2 regions of the Exiguobacterium sp. s128 genome follow, and region 1 is predicted to be linked to the other one. Evidence: a T-box and tRNA genes for the amino acid it is inferred to sense, from the RefSeq annotation. Region 1 holds a T-box; the other holds one or more tRNA genes.
The links. The T-box of region 1 lies ahead of ileS (isoleucine--tRNA ligase). A T-box ahead of a tRNA ligase gene usually reads a tRNA of that ligase, here a tRNA-Ile.

Region 1 (7,388 bases):
CACAAGTCGAAGAGACACCTAGTAGCTCGAACCAAGAACCAGCGAGAGGGTCAGATGTCGAAGAGACGATGGATATTCCTTCTTTCCTTCGTCGGAATAATCGTTAATCCGGTATTCCAGAGACACAACTGCTAGACAAGAGGTGTCGCGTAAGCGACACCTCTTTTTTTAAAAAAGGATGGGATGAGATGTTTGGTCAATGGATAAAATGGGATACCCCAACAGGAACCGTTCGAGCAGCATTTACGACAAAGTTTTCAGCACCACATGGAAATGGAAATCTTGGACTCCATGTCAATGATGAGGCAGCGGGAGTCATCGAAAATCGTCAAGTCATCGTCCGACAAATGGAGTTGTCGCTTGAAAATTCAGTCTGGGCAGAACAGGTTCATGGCAATCATGTCGAGCAGGTGACGACACTTGACTCTGGTCGGGGAGCGTCGGATTATGAGACGGCGGTCAAAGGTACGGATGCCTTGGTGACGACGGATTCTAACGTCTTGATGATGATGATGTTCGCGGACTGCGTTCCTCTTGTTTTTTGTGACCCGCGAACGGGTACCATTGCGAATGCACATGCGGGATGGCGGGGAACGGTAGCGAACATCGTCGAGGCAACGTTAACGAAAATGGAGCAGGCAGGAGCAGATCGTTCTTCCATTCAGATGGTGATTGGTCCGTCGATTCGCGAATGTTGTTATGAAGTCGATGGTCCAGTACTAGAAGCAATCGACCGACTTCAACTAGAGGAATCTCCTTATACTAAAAAAGGAAACGGAAAAGCGATGTTATCGCTTCAAAAAACAAACGCGATGTTAGCGGAGCGGAGTGGAGTCGGGGACGTACTCGATACAGGAATTTGTACGAACTGCCAGGCCGCCGACTATTTTTCCTATCGCCATGGCGATCATGGAGGACGATTCGCCAGTTTGATTGTAAAGGAGTCTCTCGATGTCGATTTCTGAAAACGTACGATTGGTTCAGCAAAATATGAAACAGGCACATGAAAAGACAGATCAAAAAAAGCAGGTACAATTGATCGGCGTGACGAAATCAGTGTCAAGTGAAGTCGCTGCCGAGTTGCTCGCGGCAGGTGTGACGGCCCTCGGTGAAAATCGTCCAGAGGGACTGACCGACAAACAAGCAGCTCTCGGCCGTGATGTGTGCGAATGGCATTTTATCGGTACACTTCAAACCCGTAAAGTCCGCCAAGTCATCGATCAGATTGATGTCTTACATTCATTGGATCGCCTTCACCTAGCAGAAGAGATCAACAAGCGAGCGAAACGACCGGTTGATTGTTTTGTCCAGGTCAATGTATCCGGTGAAGAATCGAAACAAGGGATCGAACCAACTGACTTACACTCATTTTTACATGAAGTGGGGCAGTATCCGATGGTTCGTGTCATCGGATTGATGACGATGGCACCATTGACGGAAGATACAGATACGATTCGATCGGTCTTTCAATCGCTTCGTCAATTACGCGATGAAGTAGCGGTCCGTCATCTGCCGTACGCACCGTGTACGGAACTATCGATGGGTATGTCTTCCGACTACGAGATTGCCATCGAAGAAGGGGCGACGTACGTCCGGGTTGGTACTGTTTTGGTACAACCATAAAACTGTCCAGAAATGTGAAAGGAGAATCGATATGGGATTCAAATCGAAAATGCAAAATCTGTTTCTTGGTAACACAGACGATTTAGACGAACTCGAATATGAAAATGATGCTACAATAAATAAAGGTAGAGGTGCTTCACAGCAAGAATATGAGGAGTTTTACGAGGAATCTACCCCGAGTATTACTCAAAAGGAGGACCCTGTGAGACAATCCAACATCGTGCCAATCCATACTAAAAAGACAAAGTCACAAGTCATCTTAAGTGAACCGCGTGTGTTTAACGAAGCGCAGGAAATTGGAGAACATCTTCGCCAAAATCGTGCCGTTATCGTGAACATGCAACGGATGTCGAAAGATCAATCACGCCAAATGATTAATTTCTTGTCGGGTGTCGTGTTTGCTCTTGATGGGACGATTACGACGATTAGTCAAAATACACTCCTCTGTGTTCCGAACAACGTCGAGTTAGCCGGGAGTATTTCGAACTTACTCGGAGAAGACGATATCAACCATAAGGGGTGGTAAGCATGGATTCACAAGTCATGTACGCAATCGGGCGTACATTGAGTACGTTACTTCAATATTACAGTTACGTGATGATCGGTTACATTTTACTTTCCTGGTTCCCGAATGCTCGGGAATCTAAATTCGGTCAAGTATTAGCGATGCTAGTCGAACCGTTCCTCGCACCGTTCCGACGGATTATCCCGCCCATCGGAGGTATGCTTGACATTTCACCAATCGTTGCCTTTCTGGTGCTTAATCTGGCACAGTCAGGTATTCGAGCAATCTTCTTGTAATGAGTGTATACGATCACTATCGTGGACATGAGCGGGAGTTTGTCGATCTCGTCTTGAACTGGATCGACCATGTCGAAGCGACCTATACGTTTAAATTAACTGATTTTTTGGATCCACGTGAACAACAGATCACACGAGAACTCGTCGGAACGAAATGTGCCCTCTTTTTTGAGGGCGGTTTCGAAGGCGCAGAACGACAACGTGCTTTGATTGCACCTGATTACTACGATCTCGATGCAAACGATTTTGATATTGCCATTTATCGTATCCATTATCCTACCAAATTCGTAGAATTGTCGCATCGACAGGTCACAGGGACATTGTTGAACGTCGGGCTGAAGCGAGGGAAATTTGGGGACGTCGTGATTCAAGATCAAGTCGTTCAGTTTGCGGTCGCAAAAGAAGTGTCTTCGTATATCGAAGCCAACGTCGAGCGTGCCGGAAAAACCAAAATCCGTTTGTCGGTCGTTGATTTCGAAGAACAGCTGAAAACCAAGGAGCAGGAATGGCAAGAAGAGTTAGGGTTTGTCAGCTCCTTACGTTTTGATACCGTGGTCAGTGAAATTCTTGGTTTTTCACGACAAAAAGCACAAAGCTTGATTAAACAAGGTGAAAGTAAAGTCAACTATAAAATCGTGGAAGATCCTAGTTTTCTGTTAGAAGAAGGGGATTTATTGTCCCTTCGTGGAACAGGACGTGTCAAGCTGATTGCCGTCCTCGGCTCAACGAAACGGGATCGAATCAAATTGCAATACGGTCTGTTAAAAGGGTAACCAACAAGCTGAGGGAGGATTTCATCATGCCATTGACGCCACTTGATATTCACAATAAGGAATTTACACGTAAGTTTCGCGGCTATGACGAAGATGAGGTCAATGAATTTCTTGATCAAGTCATCAAGGATTTTGAATTGTTATTACGAGAAAACCGCCAACAACAAGAAGTCATTCAAAACATGCAATCCCGTGTCGATTATTTTAGCTCGATGGAAGGAACATTAAACAAATCCATCATCGTAGCGCAAGAAGCCGCCGAAGAAGTGAAAGCCAACGCGACGAAAGAAGCGAGCTTGATCGTCAAACAAGCCGAACGTGAGGCAGAACAGCTCCAAGATGCTGCGCAACGTCGTGCCCAACGAACAGACTTCGAGGTCGAGCAAATGCGTAAAAAAATCGAGCTCTATCGAAACCGGTTTAAAGTATTGATCGATGCGCAGATGGAATTACTGACAAGCCATGACTGGGATGCGTTTGATAGTTCGACCCGCGGTGCGCTTGACGAGATTCCGGCAGTTGCGTATAATGACGACGATGTCATATAAGTTAAATCAATGAGAAGGACACGTCTTTTATCAAGATACTGTCAGCGAATCGGGGACTGGTGTGAGCCCGATCAGTAAATGAAAAAGGATATCCCCTTTGAGTACGAAACTGAACGCTTGATCAGTAAGTTTCGTCGTTTCGCCTCCGTTATCAGGCTCTTAAGTGGTAATCCGTATGTCAGGGTTGCTAGTAGGGTGGTACCGCGAGTTCAAGCCAAACTCGTCCCTATCAGGGATGAGCTTGGCTTTTTTTGTACGTAAAATACAGACAAGTGAGGGATTGCCAGATGGAGTACAAAGATACGTTATTGATGATGAAAACCGAATTTTTGATGCGAGGTAACTTACCAAAACGCGAACCGGACATGCAAGCACGATGGAACGAGATGAACTTGTATGAAGCGGTCCAGGAAAAAAATGTTGGGAAACCGACGTTCATCTTGCATGATGGTCCTCCCTATGCCAATGGTGATATCCATATGGGACATGGTTTAAATAAAGTCTTAAAAGACATCGTCGTTCGTTACAAATCCATGAACGGTTTCCGTTCGCCGTACGTCCCAGGTTGGGATACGCACGGATTACCGATTGAAACGGCCCTTCAAAAAGCGGGTGTCGACCGGAAATCGATGTCGGTTGCTGAATTCCGCAAGTTATGTGCGAAATATGCACTCGAGCAAGTCGATCATCAACGTGAACAGTTCAAACGCCTTGGTGTGTTAGGGGATTATGATAACCCCTACATCACGTTGCAACCGGAATTCGAAGCGGCACAAATTCGTCTGTTTGGTGATATGGCAAACAAAGGCTATATTTACAAAGGAAAAAAACCAGTCTATTGGTCGCCTTCTTCGGAATCCGCTCTTGCAGAGGCAGAAATCGAATATCAAGATAAACGTTCTGCTGCCATCTACGTCGCCTTCCAAGTCATGGACGGGAAAAACATTCTTGAACCAACGGATCATTTCGTCATCTGGACGACGACACCTTGGACGATTCCGGCGAACCTTGGGATTTCCGTCAGCGGTGAGTTGACGTATGCGCGGATCGAATACCAAGGCAAAGGTTATATCGTTGCCGAGACACTTGTACCGGAAGTCATCGAAGCATTAGGTTGGGGAGAAGCGACGGTCGGTCGTGTCTTCAACGGAGCAGACTTCGAATACATCAAAGCGAAACATCCGCTTTATGACCGTGAGTCCCTCGTCATGCTTGGCGATCATGTCACGGCGGAAGCAACCGGTGTCGTCCATACAGCTCCTGGACACGGGGAAGATGACTTTAGAATCGGTCAGGCGTATGGACTGGATGTCCTTTGCCCAGTCGATGATAAAGGTGTCATGACGGCAGAAGCACCTGGTTTTGAAGGCATGTTCTATGAAGATGCCAACAAAGAAATCGGAATTGCGTTAGAAGAAGCCGGCGCGTTGTTGAAATTGTCGTTCATCAAACACTCGTATCCACACGATTGGCGGACGAAAAAACCGGTCATCTTCCGGGCGACACCCCAGTGGTTCGCTTCGATCAAAGATTTCCGTGCGGAGATCCTGGATGAGATCAAAGGCGTTCAATGGGTACCGGAATGGGGCGAAACACGTCTCCACAATATGTTCAAAGACCGGGGAGACTGGGTCATTTCGCGTCAGCGTGCGTGGGGCGTACCACTGCCGATCTTCTATGCAGAAGATGGCACAGAAATCGTCACACCGGAAACGATTGACCATATCGCGAATCTGTTCGCAGCACACGGATCAAACGTCTGGTATGAGCGCGAAGCCATCGATTTGCTACCTGAAGGCTTTACGCATCCGGCAAGTCCAAACGGTCTTTTCAAAAAAGAAACGGACATCATGGATGTCTGGTTTGACTCCGGTTCGTCACATGCGGGTGTGTTAGAAGCACGTCCGGAGCTCGAACGTCCGGCGGATCTCTATCTCGAAGGATCGGACCAATACCGTGGGTGGTTCAACTCATCCCTTTCGACAGCAGTCGCAACGACAGGGAAAGCGCCATATAAAGCGGTCGTCAGTCACGGATTCGTCCTTGACGGACAAGGACGGAAGATGTCGAAATCCATCGGAAATACGATTGCGCCGATCCAAATCATGCAACAGTTTGGTGCTGAGATTCTCCGTCTGTGGGTGGCTTCCGTCGATTATCAATCAGATGTTCGTGCTTCGATGGACAACTTCAAACAAGTTTCGGAATCGTACCGGAAAATCCGGAACACGGTCCGCTTCTTACTCGGAAACCTGGATCAATTCGATCACACGACACATCGTGTCGCGTTTGCTGACTTGCCGGAATCGGATCGTTTCATGCGGACGAAACTGGACCAACTGGTTGGAAAAGTCAAAGCAGCGTATGATGCGTATGACTTCATGGCAGTGTATCAACTGTTGCATAACTTCTGTGTCCTTGATCTGTCATCGTTCTATCTCGATTACACGAAGGATATCTTATACATCGAAAAAGAAGATGCACCGGCGCGTCGTGCCGTTCAAACGGTCATGTATGACACGGTCGTCACGTTGTTACAATTGATGGCACCGGTCTTACCGCATACGGCAGACGAAGCATGGGAATTCGTTCCGGGTGTCGAGACAGCAAGTATCTTCTTGACGGATCTTCCGGAAACACCGGAAGTATCGGAAGAGGGTCTAGCGTTGATTGCGAAATGGAACAGTTTCCTCGTTTTCCGTGATGACGTCTTAAAAGCACTCGAAGAAGCACGTGCTGAGAAACTTGTCGGGAAAACACTGGAAGCGAAACTGCAGCTTGCACCAAACGCTGAAACAACAGCATTACTTGCGACGATCGAGCATTTGGAACAGTTATTACAAGTCTCACAGATTGAATTTGTAGAGTCTGCTGAAAAGACATACGGAACAACTGCAATCACGGTTCTCAAGGCAGATGGGGAGAAATGTGAACGATGCTGGACATATTCGACTGAACTTGGTCAAGATTCGGCTCATCCGACACTTTGCCCACGTTGTACTGAAGTCGTCAATTCTTTATAATGAATCAGTGAGGGGCAGCTACGGCGACTTCGTAGCGGTCCTTCACTATTTTTTTGATGTGGAGGAAAAAAAGAATGTGGCTTTACTTAGCGATTGCTGCTGTACTCGTAGGAGTGGATCAACTGACGAAATGGATCGTCGTCCAACAGATGACGATTGGTCAGGCGATTGAGATCATTCCGAATTTCTTTTATCTGAATTCATACCGGAATCGTGGCGCGGCATGGGGAATGCTCGAAGGGAAGTTTGGTTTTTTCTTTTTGATCACCGTCGTTGTCGTCATCGGATTGATTTATTTTCTGTATAAAGAAGGAACTCAAAACAAAGTATTTGCTTGGAGCGTCGCCTTGTTATTAGGTGGGGCAATCGGAAATTTCATCGATCGGATGGCGCGTGGAGAAGTCGTCGACTTTTTTCATTTTTATCCGTTCGGGTATAATTTTCCGATATTCAATGTCGCAGACGTCTGTTTGACGTTTGGGGTGATTTTGATGCTGATCAGCGTCATGTTTGAAGAGCGTTTGACTAAGAAGGGAACGATTGATTAATGAATGAACAAAATGAATGGGCTGTAAAAGCCAATGGTGCAACAGGACGAATCGATAAATGGTTGGCCGAAC
Region 2 (7,388 bases), on a different contig from region 1:
AGTGATGTAGTCTGGACGACGGTTTTGGTAGTTGAGGTAATACGCATGTTCCCAAACATCAAGTCCAAGAATTGGCGTTTTGCCTTCCATGACTGGTGTATCTTGGTTTGGTGTCGATACGACAGCCAATTTGCCACCGTCGACGATGAGCCATGCCCAACCTGAACCAAAACGTGTTGTTGCTGCTTTTGCGAATGCATCTTTGAACGCATCGAATGAACCAAATGACTCGTCGATTGCTGAAGCAAGTTCGCCAGTCGGAGCCGCTCCGTCATTCTTTTTCAAGAGTTTCCAGAAGAACGAGTGATTCCAATGTCCACCACCGTTGTTGCGGACAGCTGTTTGAATGTTTGCCGGAAGCGAATCAAGGTTTTGAAGCAACTCTTCAAGTGATTTCCCTTCGTGCTCTGACCCTTCAAGTGCCGCGTTGACGTTCGTGACATACGTGTTGTGGTGTTTAGAGTGGTGAATCTCCATCGTACGAGCATCGATATGTGGCTCTAGCGCATCATAAGCGTAGCCGAGTTCTGGTAATTCAAATTTTGACATTTTCATGTCCCCCTTTATCCTATTTTCGGAATTTCAGTACTCTTTAAGACTAGCAAAAATAGTTGGTCAGGCGCAAGCAATCACCCTTATAAATTACTGTTCGTCACGTGGAGCGAATACAGAAACGCCGCCGCCTGGAACCGGGAACACACCAAATCCTTCTTCATCGATGACGACCGGTTCTTCCTGGTGATTCGTATAATCGAACCAATGCTCTCCCGCACGTGATTCACCAACGAACATCCGTTTTTCACACATATCCGCGTTCGACAGTAAGACCGCACAGCCCGAGTTCGGGAATTCTTCGACACCACGACGGACCCAACCGACACAATGTGGATCGTCGAGGTAATCTTCTTGTTCGCCATATGCTTTATGGTAACGGGCATACAACAAAGCATTGATCATCTCTTTTTTGCCTTCGACCGGATGAGGTCCTTGGACACCATAGTAGTCGCCATAGAAGACACATGGATAACCGTCTTTACGAAGGAGTACCGATGCATAGGCATGTTGTTTGAACCAGTCGTCAATCCACGATTCAAGCGATTCACCTGGTTGCGAGTCATGGTTATCAACAAACGTCACCGCGTTTGTCGGGTGCGACTCAACGAGTGTATCTGCAAATAACGTCGTCAAGTCAAATTCTTGTCCCTGTTGCGACGCTTCATGGAATTTATAATGAAGCGGCACATCAAACAAATCGATCGTATAATCCACACTGTCTAAAAATTGACGGCAATCATCTAAATCCGATTTCCAGAACTCACCGACCATATAAAAACCTTCCGGATTATCTCCAATCATCGATTTTGCGAATTCATTGACGAACTCATAGTTGATGTGTTTGATGGCATCCAACCGGAACCCTTGGCAATTGATTGTGTCTTTGAACCAATTCCCCCAATCGATCATCTCTTGACGTACTTCTGGGTGGTTGTAATCAATGTTTGCGAACATCAAGTAATCATAGTTACCGAACTCATCATCCACTTGGTCGTTCCAGTCTTTATTTTTACCGGAAATCTTAAAGACACCCGTTTTTTCTTCACGTGCATCAAAATCCGTTCCATTGAAGAACTCATGTGTCCAGATGAAATCAGAGTATTTACCGTTTCGACCCGGGAACGTAAACTTCGTCCACGCATCGATTTCGAATTCTTCTGAAATTTCTTGTGAACGGTCTTCCGGGTGGACTTCCACGACTTTAATCGTTTCTAATTCATCCGCTGCCGCTTTATGGTTCATGACGACGTCTGCATAGACGGCAATGTCATTTTCATGGGCAACTTGTATCGCTTCAATCAATTCATCTTTTGTCCCGTATTTCGTCCGGACCGTTCCTTTTTGATCGAATTCCCCTAAATCATAGACATCGTAAATGCCATACCCTGTATCTTCATCTGATTGCCCCTTTGATGCGGGTGGAATCCAAACAGATGTGATGCCTGCAGCACGCAGTTTCGGCGCTCTCTCTTTCAAGCGTTGCCAATGCTTCCCATCATTTTCTACATGCCACTCAAAAAACTGCATCATTGTATGGTTACGTTCCATCTCTCTTCGCTCTCCCTTAAATTGCCATAGTATGAATAGTATTGTATGAACATTATTACAATATCTTTAATATTCCCCAAGAAAGCAAAAATAAACGCACCCTCTCAAAAAAAGAGTGTGCGTTTCTACAATGGACCCTGCAGGACTCGAACCTGCGACCGGACGGTTATGAGCCGTCAGCTCTAACCAGCTGAGCTAAGGGTCCTTAAGTAATAGTAGCGGCGGAGGGAGTCGAACCCACGACCTCACGGGTATGAACCGTACGCTCTAGCCAGCTGAGCTACACCGCCATGATAGTTTGAAACAACTAATATCAGATTACTAAAATCAAACTCGAATGTCAATAAACTATCTCACAAAAACAAAGAGGAATTTCTTTTCAGAAATTCCTCTTGTTTCATCTCCCCATTCAGGCTGTTCCTGAACGTTGTTCAAGTACGAGGTCCGTAATGTTAACGGCATGATCGCCAATTCGTTCCAAGTTCGATAGTAAATCAACGAAAATCATTCCGGCTTGACCGGTACACTCCCCTGCATTAACACGCAAGACGTGGTGTTTACGGAATGAACGTTCAAGGGAATCAAGTTTTCCTTCTAACTCAAGCACTTGACGTGCTAACGAGACATCATCGAGCTCGACTGCTTTGATGGCCGTCTCAACGATTTTTTGAGTCAGGACATACATCTCATCCAACTCTTTTTTCGCTTGACTCGTAAAGACAATCCGGTTGACGATTTGGAAGTCGACGAGTTCGATGACGTTCTCGACGTGATCACCAATCCGTTCGAAGTCATTGACCGCATGCATCAAGAGCGAATGATCGTTTGATTCTCGCTCTGACAGATCATGTGCCGCCACTTTGACGAGATAACTTGTTACTTCAGTGTTCAAATGATTGATCGCATACTCGATTTGATCTGCTTCTGATACATCTTTTTTGTCATGTGACTGCGTATAACGATGTGCTTTACCAAGTGCTTCTTTAGAGAATTCACCCATCCGCAATACTTCCAGCTTCGCTTGATTCAATGCAAGTGACGATGATTGATTGAGGATGTTTTGATCCAAGTGACGTGGTTTTGAGTCGACCGTCGTATCCGTACCCGGAACGACTTTTTGGACGAGCCATGCGATTTGTGCGATGAACCAACATTGAATCAACGTGTTGACGACATTAAACGTTCCGTGTGCAAAAGCAATTTGCATTTTCGGTTCAAGATCAAGCGCTCCTGTAATCCAGGTGATGAAACTCGAGAATACAGGCAAAGCAATCAAAAATAGAATCGTTCCGACGATGTTGAAGATGACGTGCGCCGCAGCTGTCCGTTTTGCTGCAATCGAAGCACCGAGTGCCGCAAGAACCGCCGTAATCGTCGTTCCGATATTATCACCGAATAAGACGGGTAACGCAGCCTTGATATCGATCATCCCGCCATCATATAACTCTTGCAAAATCCCAATCGTTGCAGAGGAAGATTGGACAAGAATCGTAAAAATCGTTCCGACAAACACACCAAGAATCGGATTGTCTGACATCGACACTGTCAGTTCGCGGAACCATTCGCTTGACTCCAGTGGTGCCATCCCGTCGCCCATGAGCGTCAATCCATAGAAAAGTGCACCAAATCCAAAGAAGATCTGTCCGATGTATTGAATACGTTCTTTATTGAAGAAGAAGATCAGAAACGCTCCAAGCGCGATCGCCGGGAGTGCTGCTTCCTTGACGTTAAAGCCGATGATGAAGGCCGTGATCGTTGTTCCGATGTTCGCCCCCATGACGACACCAATCGCTTGCCGTAAGTTCATCAGACCTGCGCTGACGAGACCGACGACGATGACGGTCGTACCAGATGACGACTGAATCAAAACTGTGACGACAATACCCGCTAAAATTCCGAGCAGCGGGTTTGACGTATATTTATCTAAAATATACCGCAGACGGTCTCCTGCTGTTTTTTGAAGACCATCTCCCATATACTTAATACCGAATAGGAAAATACCAAGTCCACCAATAAAAGTGAAAATCATTTCCTGCAAATCATAGTTCATTTTGTCATCTCCTCGTATAAAAAAAGTGGAATTGATTTTTTATTAAGTTTCTGTCGTTCAACCTCTCCTATTATGTAAAGGTCTATTGAACTTGTAAACAGTTTTTCCGATATTTGATTGTTAAGGTTTTATTAATCTGTACTAAAACAGAAAATACGTTGGCATTAAAAGGATTTTAAATTCAAAAAGAGTTGTTACAATACAGAAGAAAGAGTGATTTCCATGCGTTTTTTAAGTCAACTACTTAATTACTTACAAACCACCCTAATTCCTAATCGTGTTTTTTTAAAAACTCGCTTGGCAGACATCACCCTTTATTTCTGTGGATTAGCGTGGATTTCCCTGTGGACGACGATCATCGATAGCATCCTGCTCGATCAATCGATCCCATTTGTGATCTGGTTCATCCTTCATTTTATCTTCATCGCAATCGCCGTTTTGTTGTATCTGTTATTCGTTTCTTATCTGAATCGTTGGCTCATCCAATGGCTTCTTCCGAAACCATGGGCATTTCGACAAGTATTCCCTTATACGGTTGCCGCCAATATCTGGACTTTTCCGATCGGCGTACTTTTCTATCAATTAGGAGCAACAACTATCGGAATATCCGTCCTGTTAGGAGGGCATATACTTTATTCGGTCCTCCCTCTCGTACAGGCGCGTAAAAAAAAGAACCCTTCCAAGGTCCAGCGGTGACCGGGCGCCGCATCTGATTTTTTCCCGACCGACAATCCGTCCGGCGGCGGATTGACTTTACACAATCCGTGTTAAACAATTGTAAATGTTCGATTTTCGTTCTTGTTTCTCGATTTTTAGGGAATAGTTCGATATGATAGTACAAGTAGTCATAAACAATCTGGCGTTATGCCGCAAAAGGGGATTTTCGATATGCCGAAAATGGTCCATCGCTCTAAGACTCGTCCCGTTCGTGTTGGGGACCTTGTCATTGGTGGAAGTAATGAAGTCATCATTCAAAGTATGACGACAACAAAAACACACGACGTCGAAGCGACTGTCGCTGAAATTTTACGTCTTGAAGAAGCAGGATGCCAAATCGTCCGTGTTGCTTGTCCAGAAGAACGCGATGCGCTCGCCCTTGCAGAAATCAAGAGCCGGATCAACATTCCGCTTGTCGTAGACATTCACTTCAATTATAAACTCGCTCTCATGGCCATCGAAGCGGGTGTCGATAAAATCCGCATCAACCCGGGTAATATCGGACGCCGCGAAAAAGTCGAAGCGGTCGTTACGGCAGCAAAAGCAAAAAACATTCCGATCCGGATTGGTGTCAATGCCGGTTCACTTGAGAAACATATTCTCGAGAAATACGGTTATCCGACTGCCCGTGGTATGGTCGAAAGTGCCCTGCATCACATCAAGATTCTTGAGGATCTCGATTTCCATGATATCATCGTTTCGTTGAAAGCATCTGACGTACAACTGGCACTCGAAGCATATCAACTCGCTTCTGAATCGTTTGATTACCCCCTTCATGTCGGAATCACGGAATCTGGTCCACTACGGACAGGTTCACTAAAATCGGCGGCTGGTCTTGGTGCGATTCTGTCACGCGGTATCGGGAATACGGTTCGTGTCTCACTTTCTGCCGACCCCGTTGAAGAAGTAAAAGTCGCAAAAGAAGTCTTGAAATCATTTGGTCTCGCAGCCAATGCCGCGACATTGATTTCTTGCCCGACATGCGGACGAATTGAAATCGATTTGATGGCAATCGCAGCAGAAATCGAAGACTACATCGATAAAATCCAAGTCAACATCAAAGTCGCTGTCCTTGGTTGTGCCGTAAACGGTCCTGGGGAAGCACGAGAAGCTGATATCGGGATTGCCGGTGCTCGTAACGAAGGTTTGTTGTTCCGTCATGGAGAAATCATCCGAAAAGTACCTGAGGCAACGATGGTAGAAGAATTGAAAAAAGAAATCGATGCGATTGTTCTTGAAAAAGAAGCAGAAAAAGAAGCTGCTAAAGCAAGCCAATCTTAATCCAAAAGAGTCCTCCGAGCGGAGTGACTCTTTTTTCGTCTCATCTTTTCGACTATGTTATACTAGTGGCAGAAAATTTATAGAATGTTGGTGATTCAAGTGAAAATCGGAATAGATATTGATGGAACGATCACTCATCCTTCTTCATGTTTCAACTATATGAATAAATATCTTGGTACATCGATTGATTTTGAGATGGCTTCTGAATATGAACTCCATACCTATACGGAGATGGATCAAATTGAGTTTTGGGAATTCATGGTCAAGTCCGGTCATGAATTAGGCATCTATCGTGAATCGATTCCTCAAGAGCTTGTTAAACAACATCTTTGGGATTTACGTAAACAATATGATTTACATTATGTGACGGCACGATCGGAAATCGTTCGTCCGGTAACGGAAGAATGGATCAAACAACACGAGTTACCACTCGATTCTCTGATCATGACTGGATCACACGACAAAGTTCAAGTCGTCCGGGACTTGGCACTGGATCTTTTCATGGAAGATCGATTAGAAAATGCGATTCAAATCGCGGAAGATACGTCGATTCCGGTCATCTTGTTTGATGCACCATACAATCGTCGCCCTGTCCCGGAAAACATCATTCGGGTGTCTTCTTGGGATGAGGCCGTTCAGACGATCCATAAGTTCGCACCGATTCGATAAATGGGGCTGACGCAAAAGTCAATCTTTACACAGACGAGGGTGGCAGATTGCAATTCTGTCACCCTCGTCTCGTTCAAGAGAAATCACTCGCTTTGATATGCTCCCCAATAGGTAGACAGATGAAATAAACAATCTGTTTTTCTATTAGGGGGGTCTTCTTTATGACAAGAACTAAGTATTCCGTTGAACAAAAATTAGAGGCACTCCGAATGCTTGCATCCAATAAGTATACGGTCCAGGAAGTGTGTAAGACCCATCGGGTCTCTAGGAGTACGTTAGAGCGTTGGAAGGCACGGTTGCATTCAGGTGGAGTGGCTTCTTTCGAGGAATCTTCTTCATTGAAAATCTATACGAAAGAGCTAAAGCAAGCAGCTGTCCGTGATTTCCAAGCCTACGAAGAGCTGAAATCGTACATCGAAGCTTATATATATTTCTATAACAACGGGCGTTTTCAAAAACGATTAAACGGCTTGAGTCCTATTGAATTCAGGACAAAAGCCGCTTGAGTGAGTTTTAATTATTTACACTGTCTACTTGACGGGGAGCAGTTCAGATTTCTGCGCTTTCA

Region 2: it has a tRNA-Ile gene. The T-box ahead of ileS (isoleucine--tRNA ligase) is inferred to sense a tRNA for this amino acid. The anticodon was not compared.

What each region holds. Positions count from the first base shown of each region.
Region 1 covers NZ_JACSMT010000010.1:40,245-47,632, forward strand. The annotation lists gene ftsZ (cell division protein FtsZ) at 1-107, shown strand, start outside; gene pgeF (peptidoglycan editing factor PgeF) at 189-965, shown strand; gene KNQ13_RS06085 (YggS family pyridoxal phosphate-dependent enzyme) at 952-1,623, shown strand; gene KNQ13_RS06090 (cell division protein SepF) at 1,826-2,149, shown strand; gene KNQ13_RS06095 (YggT family protein) at 2,152-2,424, shown strand; gene KNQ13_RS06100 (YlmH family RNA-binding protein) at 2,424-3,197, shown strand; gene KNQ13_RS06105 (DivIVA domain-containing protein) at 3,224-3,745, shown strand; T-box leader at 3,746-3,976, shown strand; gene ileS (isoleucine--tRNA ligase) at 4,033-6,768, shown strand; gene lspA (signal peptidase II) at 6,843-7,316, shown strand; gene KNQ13_RS06120 (RluA family pseudouridine synthase) at 7,316-7,388, shown strand, end outside.
Region 2 covers NZ_JACSMT010000002.1:18,228-25,615, forward strand. The annotation lists gene KNQ13_RS01195 (superoxide dismutase) at 1-549, opposite strand, end outside; gene KNQ13_RS01200 (alpha-amylase) at 643-2,103, opposite strand; tRNA gene KNQ13_RS01205 (tRNA-Ile) at 2,235-2,308, opposite strand; tRNA gene KNQ13_RS01210 (tRNA-Met) at 2,320-2,393, opposite strand; gene KNQ13_RS01215 (Na/Pi cotransporter family protein) at 2,513-4,153, opposite strand; gene KNQ13_RS01220 (hypothetical protein) at 4,376-4,849, shown strand; gene ispG (flavodoxin-dependent (E)-4-hydroxy-3-methylbut-2-enyl-diphosphate synthase) at 5,042-6,151, shown strand; gene KNQ13_RS01230 (5' nucleotidase, NT5C type) at 6,236-6,820, shown strand; partial or broken gene KNQ13_RS16095 (transposase) at 6,982-7,176, shown strand; gene KNQ13_RS15910 (IS3 family transposase) at 7,159-7,326, shown strand.